Linked DNA regions of Priestia megaterium. The protein of the gene in region 1 interacts with the protein of each later gene in a pairwise test. Links are inferred from orthologs where the notes say so. Each region holds a gene or a part of one and is shown in the gene's direction. Other genes may lie near its edges. The genes, in order: ftsA and ezrA.

Evidence for each region.
Region 2: the proteins of ftsA (region 1) and ezrA interact in binary tests that used the Bacillus subtilis proteins (3 or more experiments, as listed by UniProt). The link is inferred for Priestia megaterium from one-to-one orthologs.

What each region holds. Positions count from the first base shown.
Region 1 is NZ_CP023317.1:4,046,897-4,053,117, reverse strand. Bases 3,293-6,114 are described here. They hold ftsA (cell division protein FtsA), read left to right. Parts: upstream 3,293-3,966; coding sequence 3,967-5,262; downstream 5,263-6,114. Other genes in these bases: ftsZ (cell division protein FtsZ), read left to right, coding at 5,304-6,114; CEQ83_RS20690 (cell division protein FtsQ/DivIB), read left to right, coding at 3,293-3,539. Outside these bases: murD (UDP-N-acetylmuramoyl-L-alanine--D-glutamate ligase), read left to right, coding at 1-19; spoVE (stage V sporulation protein E), read left to right, coding at 81-1,181; murB (UDP-N-acetylmuramate dehydrogenase), read left to right, coding at 1,722-2,627; more of CEQ83_RS20690, read left to right, coding at 2,781-3,292; more of ftsZ, read left to right, coding at 6,115-6,221. UniProt on the Bacillus subtilis protein: Cell division protein that is required for the assembly of the Z ring. May serve as a membrane anchor for the Z ring. Binds and hydrolyzes ATP. Also involved in sporulation.
Region 2 is NZ_CP023317.1:4,559,201-4,565,457, reverse strand. The notes cover bases 1,430-4,287. They hold ezrA (septation ring formation regulator EzrA), read left to right. Parts: upstream 1,430-1,941; coding sequence 1,942-3,633; downstream 3,634-4,287. Other genes in these bases: brnQ (branched-chain amino acid transport system II carrier protein), read right to left, coding at 3,664-4,287; hisJ (histidinol-phosphatase HisJ), read right to left, coding at 1,430-1,728. In the rest of the region: CEQ83_RS23350 (GAF domain-containing protein), read right to left, coding at 1-77; forespore capture DNA-binding protein RefZ, read left to right, coding at 295-942; more of hisJ, read right to left, coding at 934-1,429; more of brnQ, read right to left, coding at 4,288-5,019; CEQ83_RS23325 (cysteine desulfurase family protein), read left to right, coding at 5,242-6,257. UniProt on the Bacillus subtilis protein: Negative regulator of FtsZ ring formation; modulates the frequency and position of FtsZ ring formation. Inhibits FtsZ ring formation at polar sites. Interacts either with FtsZ or with one of its binding partners to promote depolymerization.

The sequences.
Region 1 (6,221 bases):
TGTGCATAAACTGAAATAAGGGCTTGTCTAAACACCTAGAAAATACACTAGCCCTAATCTATTTTTAGAGGTGTGTGACAGTGTCGACAAAAAGGTCTACCCCAGATTTTTTTCTCATAATCGTTACGCTTTCCTTGCTAACCATCGGCCTTATCATGGTATACAGTGCAAGTGCGGTATGGGCTACATACAAGTTTAATGATTCTTTTTTCTTTGCTAAACGCCAGCTCTTATTTGCAGGGCTTGGTGTATGCGCGATGTTTGTCATCATGAATATTGATTATTGGATGTGGCGTACGTGGGCAAAGCCAATTGTAATCATTTGCTTTGTTATGCTGGTACTTGTATTGATTCCGGGAGTAGGGCTAGTACGGAATGGGTCGCAAAGTTGGATAGGAGTTGGAGCGTTTTCGATTCAGCCTTCAGAATTTATGAAGTTTGCTATGATTATATTTTTAGCGAAATATTTATCAGAAAACCAGAAGAAAATTACATCCTTTAGAAAAGGAATGTTACCGGCGTTATTACTGGTTTTCTTACCGTTTGGCATTATTATGATGCAGCCGGATTTAGGAACTGGAACGGTGCTTGTTGGAACTTGTTTAGTCATGATTTTTGTTTCAGGAGCAAAGGTAAGTCACTTTGCAGGTCTTGGGTTGCTTGGCGTTGCCGGTTTTGTAGGGCTTGTTTTATCAGCTCCTTATCGGATTAAACGCATCACCTCATTTTTAAATCCTTGGGAAGATCCGCTTGGAAGCGGGTTTCAAATCATTCAATCTCTTTATGCAATTGGGCCGGGGGGATTGCTTGGATTAGGGTTAGGGCAAAGTAGACAAAAGTTCTTTTATTTGCCGGAGCCTCAAACTGATTTTATTTTTGCTATTCTGGCAGAAGAGCTCGGTTTTATCGGCGGAACACTTGTTCTACTTTTGTTTAGCTTATTGCTTTGGAGAGGAATTAAAGTAGCGCTCGGAGCACCTGATCTTTACGGAACGTTTTTAGCCTTAGGAATTATTTCAATGGTTGCGATTCAAGTCATGATCAATATAGGCGTGGTAACAGGTCTTATGCCTGTTACGGGAATTACGCTTCCATTTTTAAGTTACGGCGGATCGTCGCTGACGCTCATGCTGGCAGCAGTTGGAGTTTTGTTAAATGTTAGTAGATATTCTCGCTATTAATTGAAAAAAATTGTATAATGTCAAGTAGGCAATGGTCTACTGAAGTAAACCGTCATCTTAAATCCAAGTGCACGCCGGATTTTGTTGGCGGTTTATTTTCGATTTTTTACAGGTAGATGATATTTTTGTATGAAATGTTTTTAAAATGTAATGTTGTGATAACCAATTTTGAGTCCAACTATGGTATGATGTGTAAGGTTAAATGTTTTATCTTAGTGAGTAGGTGAACGTATGTGCACTTATGAGCGTAGCGTTTTTTTATGACTGTCAGCATGTGTTTAACTTCTAAATGAAAAACGATAAAAAAACAATCAAAATTACTTTATATAGCAGATGAACGTACATTCTATGGGTGAATGTCATACGATAAATAAAAATGATGAAATTGACAACAGAATAGAGTGCCTTCGTAGAAAAAAGGTATCTTACAAGGTGCTGCTGCTTAGTTATGAATCTGTTCTTATTATTCTTATGCATTAGAAGTAAGGGCGCATTGACATGAAAGTTTTATAACAGCAAAGAGGGTTTTAGGAGGTTCTTATGGAAGCGTTAGTAAAAGAGTTAGTCGAAGCGAATATTGGAAAGGTTCGTGAAAATGAACCGCTAGCAAAACATACAACAATGAAAATTGGTGGTCCAGCAGATGTGCTTGTAGAACCTGATTCTGTTGATCACTTAAAAGTTACAATGGATATGATTAAAAAACACGGCGTGAAATGGAGAGCGATTGGTCGAGGATCTAATCTTCTTGTTTCTGATAAGGGAATTGAAGGTGTGGTCATTAAGCTCGGAGCCGGATTAGATGATTTAACAGTAGATGGAGAGACGGTTACTGTAGGTGGGGGATACCCTAGCATCAAGCTTGCAACAGTTATTACAAAACAAGGTCTGTCTGGATTGGAGTTTTCAAGTGGAATTCCTGGATCTGTGGGAGGCGCTGTTTATATGAATGCAGGTGCCCATGGTTCTGATATGTCTCATGTAGTCGAAAAAGCGCTGATTTTATTTGAAGATGGCACTCTGGAGTGGCTGACAAATGAAGAGCTTCAATTTTCGTATCGTCATTCCATTCTACAAAAAGACCGTCCTGGAGTATGTGTAGAAGCTGTGCTGCGTTTGAAAAAGGGAACGAAAGATGATATTGTGGCGGTCATGCAGAAAAATAAAGACTATCGCCGCGAAACACAGCCTTGGAATTTCCCTTGTGCAGGAAGTATTTTTAGAAATCCGCTTCCAAATTATGCAGGAGACTTAATTGAAAAGTCCAACTTAAAAGGTTTTTCAGTAGGCGGTGCGCAAATTAGTGAGCAGCATGCGAACTTCATTGTCAATACAGGAGATGCAACGGCTTCAGACGTGCTGAATTTAATTGCTCATGTTAAGAAAACAATTAAAGAGAAATTCGATATTGATATTCATACAGAAGTTGAGATTATCGGTCGCTAATTACTCAGCCCGTCGCTGTATGGTTATGCGTGAAAAGGTAGCTTTTATGTGTTTATTCTATGCTATAATGGGGATATTCTCATGAAGCAAAGATTGGAAATAAATAGATGGTAAGTCCTCGTTTATTTTCTCAAATGGATAAGGGTGAAAAAAATGGAAAAAGGTAAGTTAATTGTTTTAGAAGATCGTGTACCGAAGCTGCAAGAACAGCGAAAGCAAAAAGCAAATAGACGGCTTATTTTGTATTTATCACTCTTTTTCATCCTTATTTTATTTATTGTATATTCTCAATCTTCTCTGAGTAATGTTTCTAACATTGAAGTACAAGGGAATAAACATGTAAGTGATAAGGATATTGTCAAAGCGAGTGGTCTGTCCAAAAAAACTAGCTACTGGAAAGCTGATGCTGATCAAATTCAAGAAAAAGTCGAAAAAAATCCTGAGGTAAAGGAAGCTGTCATTCACAAAACATTTCCTAATAAGGTCGTAATCGACGTAAAAGAGTACGCAAGAATTGCATATGTAACCTCGGGGAATAAATATTTCCCTGTGAATGAAAATGGAAAAGTTTTAAAAGAAGTAAGTGCTAAGAAAGTGTCATCCGACGCTCCGCTGCTAATTGACTGGAAAGACGGAGACGCTATACAAAGCATGGTTCAAGAATTAGCTAAAACGCCTAAGAGCATAAAAGGGGCTATTTCTGAGATTTACTATGCGCCGACAAAATCAGAACCTCTTCACATCGAGGTATTTATGAATGATACGCGTGAAGTAAGCGGGAAAATTAGCAACTTCTCTGATAAAATTGTTCATTACCCAGCTATTGCAAGTAAATTGAGTGATGATCAAAAAGGCATTATTGATTTAGAAGAAGGATATGCATTTAAACCTTATAAAAAGAGCAAGCAGTAATTATTTTTTATAAGTGTTAATTAAAGGAAATAGATGAGTTGAGACTGGCAAACTAGCCCTTGTACATTGTATAATCACATGCAAGTATTCTGCATACATATGATTTTCTTCTCCGCTGCTGTGAAATGGAAATGTAATATTTGTTCTAGGTAAGTTTCGCTTTTCTCAGTGTACATCTTAGTGTAGACTTGTAGTTAAATAGCTTTTTTTCAGTGAATTTGAGGCTTAAATCTAAAAAAAAGTCAAAACAAGAACGTTTTGTTCTTTGAAAGAGATAAAGTCTGTGAAAAACTTGAAAAAAATTGATTTTACAAAAGGGAAACAGATGTATTTGTTGAATATTTTCATATAATAAAAAATTAATATTGTTGTTCTTCTTAATTTATTTAAGATGACATGTGCAGAAAGAAAAAGGAGGTGCCAAAGAATGAACAGCAATGAAATATACGTTAGTTTAGACATCGGTACATCCAGTGTGAAAGTAATCATCGGAGAGATGAGTAACGATTCATTGAATATCATTGGTGTAGGGAATGTTAAATCACACGGACTAAAAAAAGGTTCTATCGTTGATATAGATGCAACAGTTCAATCTATTCGAAAAGCAGTAGAACAAGCTGAACGAATGGTAGGCATTACAATTAAAAAGGTTGTAGTGGGCATAAGCGGAAATCATGTATTTTTACAGGATTGTCACGGAGTAGTAGCCGTGTCAAGCGAAAATCGTGAAATTACAAACGAAGATATTCATCGAGTAATTGATGCTGCTCAAGTCATGTCTATCCCGCCAGATCGTGAAATCATTGATGTTATTCCAAAGCAATTTATTGTAGATGGCTTAGAAGGTATTAACGATCCTAGAGGTATGATTGGGGTACGTTTAGAAATGGAAGGCACAATCATAACAGGATCTAGAACGGTTTTACATAACTTATTACGCTGTGTAGAAAGAGCTGGTTTAGAAATCAGTGATATTTGTTTACAGCCTCTAGCCGCTGGTTCAATTGCATTATCTCGTGATGAAAAAAACTTAGGTGTCGCACTGGTAGATATCGGTGGAGGTTCAACAACGGTTGCGATCTTTGACCAAGGACATTTGAAAGTAACAAATGTACTAGCTGTTGGCGGAGAGCACATTACCAAAGATTTATCGATTGGCCTTCGCACATCGACTGAAGACGCGGAAAATATTAAGATAAAGCATGGACATGCTTTCTACGATCATGCTTCTGAAGAAGAAGTATTTAGTGTACCGATCATTGGAAGCGATCAGCATCAGCAGTTTAATCAGCTCGAAATCTCTGATATTATTGAAGCTAGATTAGAAGAGATTTTAGATATGATTACGCAGGAGGTAAATCGCCTAGGATACAAAGATATTCCAGGAGGATTTGTTTTAACAGGCGGAGTAGTAGCGATGCCTGGTATTCTTGAGCTAGCTCAAGTGATTTTAAAGAATAACGTGCGCATAGCAGTGCCTGATTATATTGGAGTACGTGAGCCGCATTATACAACAGGCGTAGGATTAATAAAATTTGCATACAAAAATGCTAAAATACAAGGCCGGGAAATTGGAGCGCCAGTTGTGGAAGAAGAGCCGATTGAACAAGAAATGATCAAGCCTAGCCCGAAACCACAGCAGCCGCAACAATCAGCTGAGCAGCCGAAAAAGAAAAATGACCAAAATTTAATGAAGAAGTTTTTTGGATACTTCTTTGATTAACGTTACGGATTGGTAATTTCGAAGAATTAGGAGGAACTATCATGTTGGAGTTTGATACAAGTGTAGACCAATTAGCGACGATTAAAGTAATCGGTGTCGGAGGCGGCGGTAACAACGCGGTTAACCGAATGATTGAACATGGCGTCCAAGGTGTAGAATTTATTGCAGTTAATACAGATGCACAGGCATTAAATTTATCAAAAGCTGAAACAAAAATGCAAATCGGCGCTAAATTAACAAGAGGATTAGGTGCAGGTGCTAATCCAGAAGTTGGTAAAAAAGCAGCTGAAGAAAGTAAGGAACAAATACAAGAAGCACTAAAAGGTGCAGACATGGTTTTCGTAACAGCTGGTATGGGTGGAGGAACTGGAACTGGTGCAGCTCCAGTCATTGCCCAAATTGCTCGTGAGCTAGGAGCACTAACGGTAGGTGTTGTTACTCGTCCATTTACGTTTGAAGGCCGTAAGCGTTCTACTCAAGCGGCAGGTGGCATTGCGTCAATGAAAGAAGCAGTGGATACGCTGATTGTTATTCCAAATGATCGCTTATTAGAAATCGTTGATAAAAACACGCCAATGCTAGAAGCGTTCCGTGAAGCGGATAACGTATTACGACAAGGTGTGCAAGGTATTTCAGATTTAATCGCAGTTCCTGGATTAATTAACTTAGACTTCGCGGACGTGAAAACAATTATGTCTAACAAAGGATCTGCACTTATGGGTATCGGTATTGCGACTGGTGAAAACCGCGCTGCTGAAGCAGCTAAAAAAGCTATTTCAAGTCCACTTCTTGAAACATCTATCGATGGAGCTCAAGGTGTATTAATGAATATCACAGGCGGTACAAACCTAAGTCTTTACGAAGTACAAGAAGCTGCAGATATCGTTGCTTCGGCTTCTGACCAAGAAGTGAACATGATCTTTGGATCTGTTATTAACGAAAACCTAAAAGATGAGATT
Region 2 (6,257 bases), 510 kb from region 1 along the record:
AATAAGGCGCGTAATTGCTTAATTACTAACTCATAATCTTTTTGTTTTGAGCCGCTGTAGTTTTCGACATTAAACAATGTATTCTCCTCCATTCAACATAAGATTTAATGAATTTTTATCAGGAAACGTCAGTTTTAACGCTACTTTGTCGATAAAAGATTACAGGAACTAAAAAGCCTATCACGAATTATGTAGAGAGGCTACTAAAATCCTTTTTAAATACTGTAACGATTTCTACACAATTTTGCAATCATATGTGTTTTGTAAAAATAAATCGAAATGAGGTGTAGATAGATGGCTGTACAGTCAAAAACGAAAGAGAAAATTATTGATGCGGCTGTTTCTCTTTTTAACGTAAAAGGTTTTGATGGTACGTCGGTGCGGGAGATTGCAGGAAAAGCGAAAGTGAACGTAGCGAATATTTCATATTATTTTCATAGCAAAGAAGGATTGCTTGAAAGTTTAGTGATTTCTTATTTTGAAGGTTATATTGGGGTGTTGGAGCAAGCATTTCAAGAAATGAAAAAGCTGTCTTCAACAGAAAGTATGATCGTAATGATTCGAGCTATCTTACATTACCAGCACGAAAATAGGCATATTGCCCGGCTCGTATATAGAGAAATCTCTCTTGACACGATTTTAATTCGAGAAGTTATGACTACGTATTTAACCAAGGAAAAATACTACTTAAAAACAATCCTTGAAAGAGGGATGAAAGAAAAGGAGTTTCGAAAGCTGCACGTTTCCTTTACAATCATTGAGCTTAAGGGCATGCTGTCTATGCCTTATCTTCATCCTCAGTACCTAAGTGAAGTTCTTCATATATTGCCTCACGAACCGTATTTTGTTCAGCAATATGCGATTGAGCTTGAGCGATGGGTGCACACAACGGTATGTTTGCCATATGAACGGACAAACAAACTTCGCGTTCAATTATCTTAAATGAAGCTCTCTATAGCCTTGGCCTAAATCCTTCGCACAGTGGGCGTCTGACCCATATACGAGAGGGATTTTTTTCTGTTGGGCTGCTTTTACGACAAAGGGAGCTGGATACGCTTCCTTGCACAAAGGCTTAAACAATCCTGCACCATTATAATCCAAAGCCAGATCTTTCATTTTTATTTCATCGAGTATTGATAAAATAATAGGGGAAAGTGTGTCTTCATATGGAAATTGAGCTTGAAATTTATGTATGAGTGTCATATGACCAATGCGCTTAGGCTTATAAACGCCTAAATTGGCCTGTACAGAGCGTAATACCGTGTTGTAATACTTATCATATACTTTGCTTACGCTGCCAAACTTCTGTACAATATGTGCAAATACGTCAGCGCTAAAATCTAGGCAGTCATATCCTTCTTCATGTTTTAAGAAATGGACAGAAAGGATGCTGTCATCGAGACAAGGACCATACTCGTTTAAGAAATCTGTTGTTTCTTGTTCAAATCCTTCAATAAAGTCAACTTCCAATCCGACATTGATACGAATATCGCGCTCAAATTCTTTTTTAACTTGCTGTACGTTTTGAATGTAGCGATCAAGTTTGTCAGGATCCATTCCGCTGTCGCGATCAGGCGTCGGATCACTGAAGCTTTTTGGTAATGGAGCATGCTCTGTAAACGAAATCTCGCCAAAGTTCAGGGAAATCGCCTGTTCAACATATTGTTGCAATGAATCAGGTGAACCGTGTGGGCAAAATGGAGTATGAATATGTTTGTCAACTTTCATAAAAAATGCCTCCTTTTTTCTTCTTTTTCCATTGTAACGACACAAAGTGACTCCATGCCAATATTTTGTATAAAAAAATTTAATTTTTTGCTCAAAAGTTGGACTTTACATGGTATCATAAAAACATTGACGCAAAAAAATTTAAAGGATTAAATTCACCCTTTTTATAAATAAGAAACTTGTCATGTAGAACGCACTGTAAGGGGGCTTAGTATGGAATTCATTATAGCACTAATCATACTTATTATCGGATTAGTTGTGTACGGAATGTTTTCACGTAAAAAGATTTATCAAGAAATTGATCGCCTGGAAACGATCAAAGTCGAATTAGCAAATACGCCAGTTGCAGAGGAAATTTCAAAAGTAAAAGAATTGAACATGACAGGTCAAACTGAAGAGCTATTTGAACGTTGGCGTGAGCAGTGGGATGAAATTATATCAACTAATCTCCCGAAAATTGATAAAGAACTGTTTGAAACGGAAGAAGCAGCAGATAAATACCGGTTTAAAAAAGCGAAGCAGTTATCTATACATATTGATCAAGCCTTAGAACAAACCAAGATAGATATTGAAAACATACTTACTGAACTTCAAAATTTAATTGGTAGCGAACAAGATAATCGATATGATATTGAGGAATTAAATCAGCTTCACCGCCACGTGAAGAAAAAATTGCTCGCACATCGGTATTCCTATGGAAATGCTGAAAAAACGTTAGAATACGCAATTAATACATCTAAAGAGCAGTTTAAAAAATACGAGGAAGAGACGATTAACGGAAACTATCTTCAAGCACGTGAGATTGTTCTTCAATTAAAAACTGATTTAACAGCTATTGATTCGTATTTAGAACAAATTCCAAAAGTGTTAGTTGAGTGTCAGACCACTCTTCCTGTTCAGTTCAATGAACTGCTTGACGGGTTCCGCGAAATGAGTGAGCAGGGATATGTGTTAGATCATCTGCAAGTAGAAGAAACGGTAGAGCTTTTAAAACAAGAAACTGCTGAAATTATTGCAGATATTGAAGAATTATATGTGGAAGAAGCGATTACAAAACTAGATGATGTGAACGAACGCTTAGAGCAGTTATATGACTCACTTGAGCATGAGGTTTTCTCCTATCATAAAATGAACCGTGAATCTCATACGGTATCTAACTTCCTTCGTATGCTTCAAGAACGAAACCGTGAACTTCGTGAAGAAACGCTATTTGTACAGCAAAGCTATCATTTTAAAGAGCGCGATTTAGACGTATATTATAAAATGGACCGCGAACTAAAACGATTGACTAACTTGTACTATAATATTTCGGACAAGGTGGCGGAGCACAATTTAGCCTACAGTGTGATCCAAGAAGAACTCGAAGACGTTTCCAAACAGCTTAACCAATTAAAAGAATCTCAGGAATCCTATAGCGATATGCTACAAGCTCTTCGCAAAGATGAGCTCTCGGCTAAGGACAAAATAGAAGAACTGAAATCTCAGTTGATTGAAGCAAGACGCCTTATTCAAAAAAGCAACCTTCCCGGTGTTCCTGAAGAATACAAAGTGCAGCTTGAAAAAACGGTTCATATCTTAAATGAAGTAACCGCTAAGCTGAAAGAAAAACCGCTTAATATTCAAGCTGTTCAATCTTTACTTGAAGATGCTGTTGGTTTTGTCCAGGATACATTTGATGAAACAGAGGCAATGTTAGAAGAGGCGCGACTCGTTGAAAGAGTGATTCAATACGGTAACCGTTATAGAAGTACTCATCACTCGATTGCACAGTCTTTAGAAGAAGCAGAAGAAGCGTTTCGTCATTACGAATACAAAGAAGCATTAAAACAGGCATCTGCAGCTATTGAGCAAGTAGATCCTGGTGCGCTGGATCGTATACAGCGTATTGTATCTTCACAGAGTTAAAAAGCTCGTGTCCAAAGGACACGAGCTTTTTTATGACGCTTTTCTTTGTATACTATCTGTGTGATGTGTACCTCTTGCAATACTAATAATATAGCCTATGAAGGCAGCAGCAACTGTTGGAATAAGCCAGCCAAGGCCTTGGCTATAAAGCGGCAAATAGTTTTTGAAAAAATTGTCTATGCTTGTTAGGATAATTCCTGCTGCTTTTAACCCGTCAAAAATGCTCAGAATCGAGCTAATGATTACGGCTGTCACATATACTTCTCGACCAAACGAAATGGCTCTTTCAATTAATGATAAAGCAATTAGCGTAATGGCAATAGGGTATACAAAGGTCAAAATAGGTATGGAAATAGAAATTAATTGAGTAAGCCCTACATTTGAAATAACAGCACTAAACAGCATTAAAATGACGACAAATGTTTTATATGACATGCTTGGCACCAGCTGCGTGAAAAATCGTGCGCAAGCAGAAGTTAATCCGATGGCTGTCGTTAGACAAGCAAATGTAATAGCGAGTCCTAAAATAATGGTGCCAAACGAACCGAATAATGTTGTAGCTACAGCTGTTAAAATAGCTCCTCCATTTTCTTTCATACCAATTGCTTCTACGCTTGAAGCGCCGACATACGCGAGAGAAAGATAAACGATAGCTAACCCAGCAGCAGCAATCAACCCGGCTTTGATACATACCGAAGCAAGTGTTCGTTCGTCCGTTACGCCTTTTTCCTTAATACTGTTGATAACAACGATGCCAAATACGAGAGCTGCAATTGTATCCATTGTCAAATATCCATCAATAAAGCCGCCCGTAAATGGAGAGGCTATATATTTGGCGTGAGGTTCTTGAAAAGAACCCATAGGTGTCATTAAACTTTTGATAGCTAAAAGAGCTAATACTGCGAGCAGTAAAGGAGTTAGAATTTTTCCTATGCGATCAACAATTTTAGTTGGATTCAATGATAAATAAAGTGTTAGGCCAAAGAAAATAACCGTATAGACCATTAAAGGAATCTTGCTTGCAACCGCATTTTCTGATAAAAATGGGGTCACACCGATTTCAAACGCTACCGTATCCGTTCTGGGTATACCAAAAAAAGGGCCAATTGCTAAGTAAAGCAATATAGTAAAAGAAATCCCGAAAATAGGGTGAACTTTTTTAGCTACTTCGGTAAAGTTTCCATTACTTTTAGAAACAGCGATTATCCCCATAAGCGGAAGTCCTACACCTGTAATGAGAAAACCGATAATGGAACTCCAAGTGTGTGTTCCGGCTTGCTGTCCGAGCAAAGGAGGGAAAATCATATTTCCCGCTCCGAAAAAGAGAGCAAACAGCATAAGACCGATGGCAAGTATTTCTTTGTTAGTGAGTGCTTTGGTTTTCATAATGCCTCCTAGTGTTTCTTATGTTGATGATTAAATTTTCTGACTTTTTAAAAACTAAAAGTACGTGATACATACTACCACATTTATGGAATCATATATAGGTTTTTTTGAAAAAATCTAAATAGTTTATTAATAATAAAAGGAACGCCTAATTTAAAAAAATACCAAGGTGTGGTATGATAATACGTTGTTCCGAAAAAATGAAGAAGGGGGCGCGCATCCTTGATTTATTTAGATAATAGCGCTACAACAAAACCCTATAATGAAGTCATACAATCTTTTACCAAAGTAGCTACAACTTATTATGGCAATCCATCGTCCCTCCATCAATTTGGCGTACAGGCGGAGAATTTGTTGAGCCGTTCACGTGAGCAAGTAGCAGAATTGCTGCACGTATCGTCAAATGAAATTATCTTTACATCAGGAGGAACGGAAGGGAATAATTTAGCTATTAAAGGCGTAGCGATGCAATATAAAAGCCGAGGTCAGCATATTATTACGACAAATATTGAACATGATTCTGTTCATGAACCATTTAAGCAGTTAGAAGCACTAGGGTTTCATGTGACGTATGTTCCGGTAGATTCAAATGGATTTGTGTCACCTGCGGCTATTGAATCAGCTATTACGGATGAAACCATTTTAGTATCCGTTATGCATGTAAATAATGAAATTGGCACCATTCAGCCAATTGAAGAAATTGGACAGATGCTTACGAACTATTCGAAGGTGCTTTTTCATGTCGATCATGTGCAGGGGATTGGAAAAGTTCCGCTTTCTTTAGCAAATCATAAAATTGATTTATGCACATTATCAGGACACAAAATTCACGGCTTAAAAGGAACGGGGATTTTATATAAACGAAATGGAGTTCAGCTTCATCCGTTGCTTAGCGGAGGCTCTCAGGAAATGCAGCATCGATCAGGCACGGAAAATGTTCCGGGAATCGTAGCATTTGCTAAAGCACTTCGTTTAACACTTGAACATGCAGCTCAGAATCAGCAAAAAATGCAGAAAATAAAAGCAGAACTGATGGACAAACTTTCTGCTCACGAAAGAATCACGATTAATACGCCGAATGAGCATTCAGCTCCCCATATTATAAATTTTACAGCGCAAGGTATTAAAGGTGAGGTTTTTGTTCACGCTCTTGAAGAAAAAGGAGTGTTTGTATCAACTACATCTGCCTGCTCATCAAAACGAAAAAAGCCAAGTAAAACGCTTTTAGCTATCGGTAA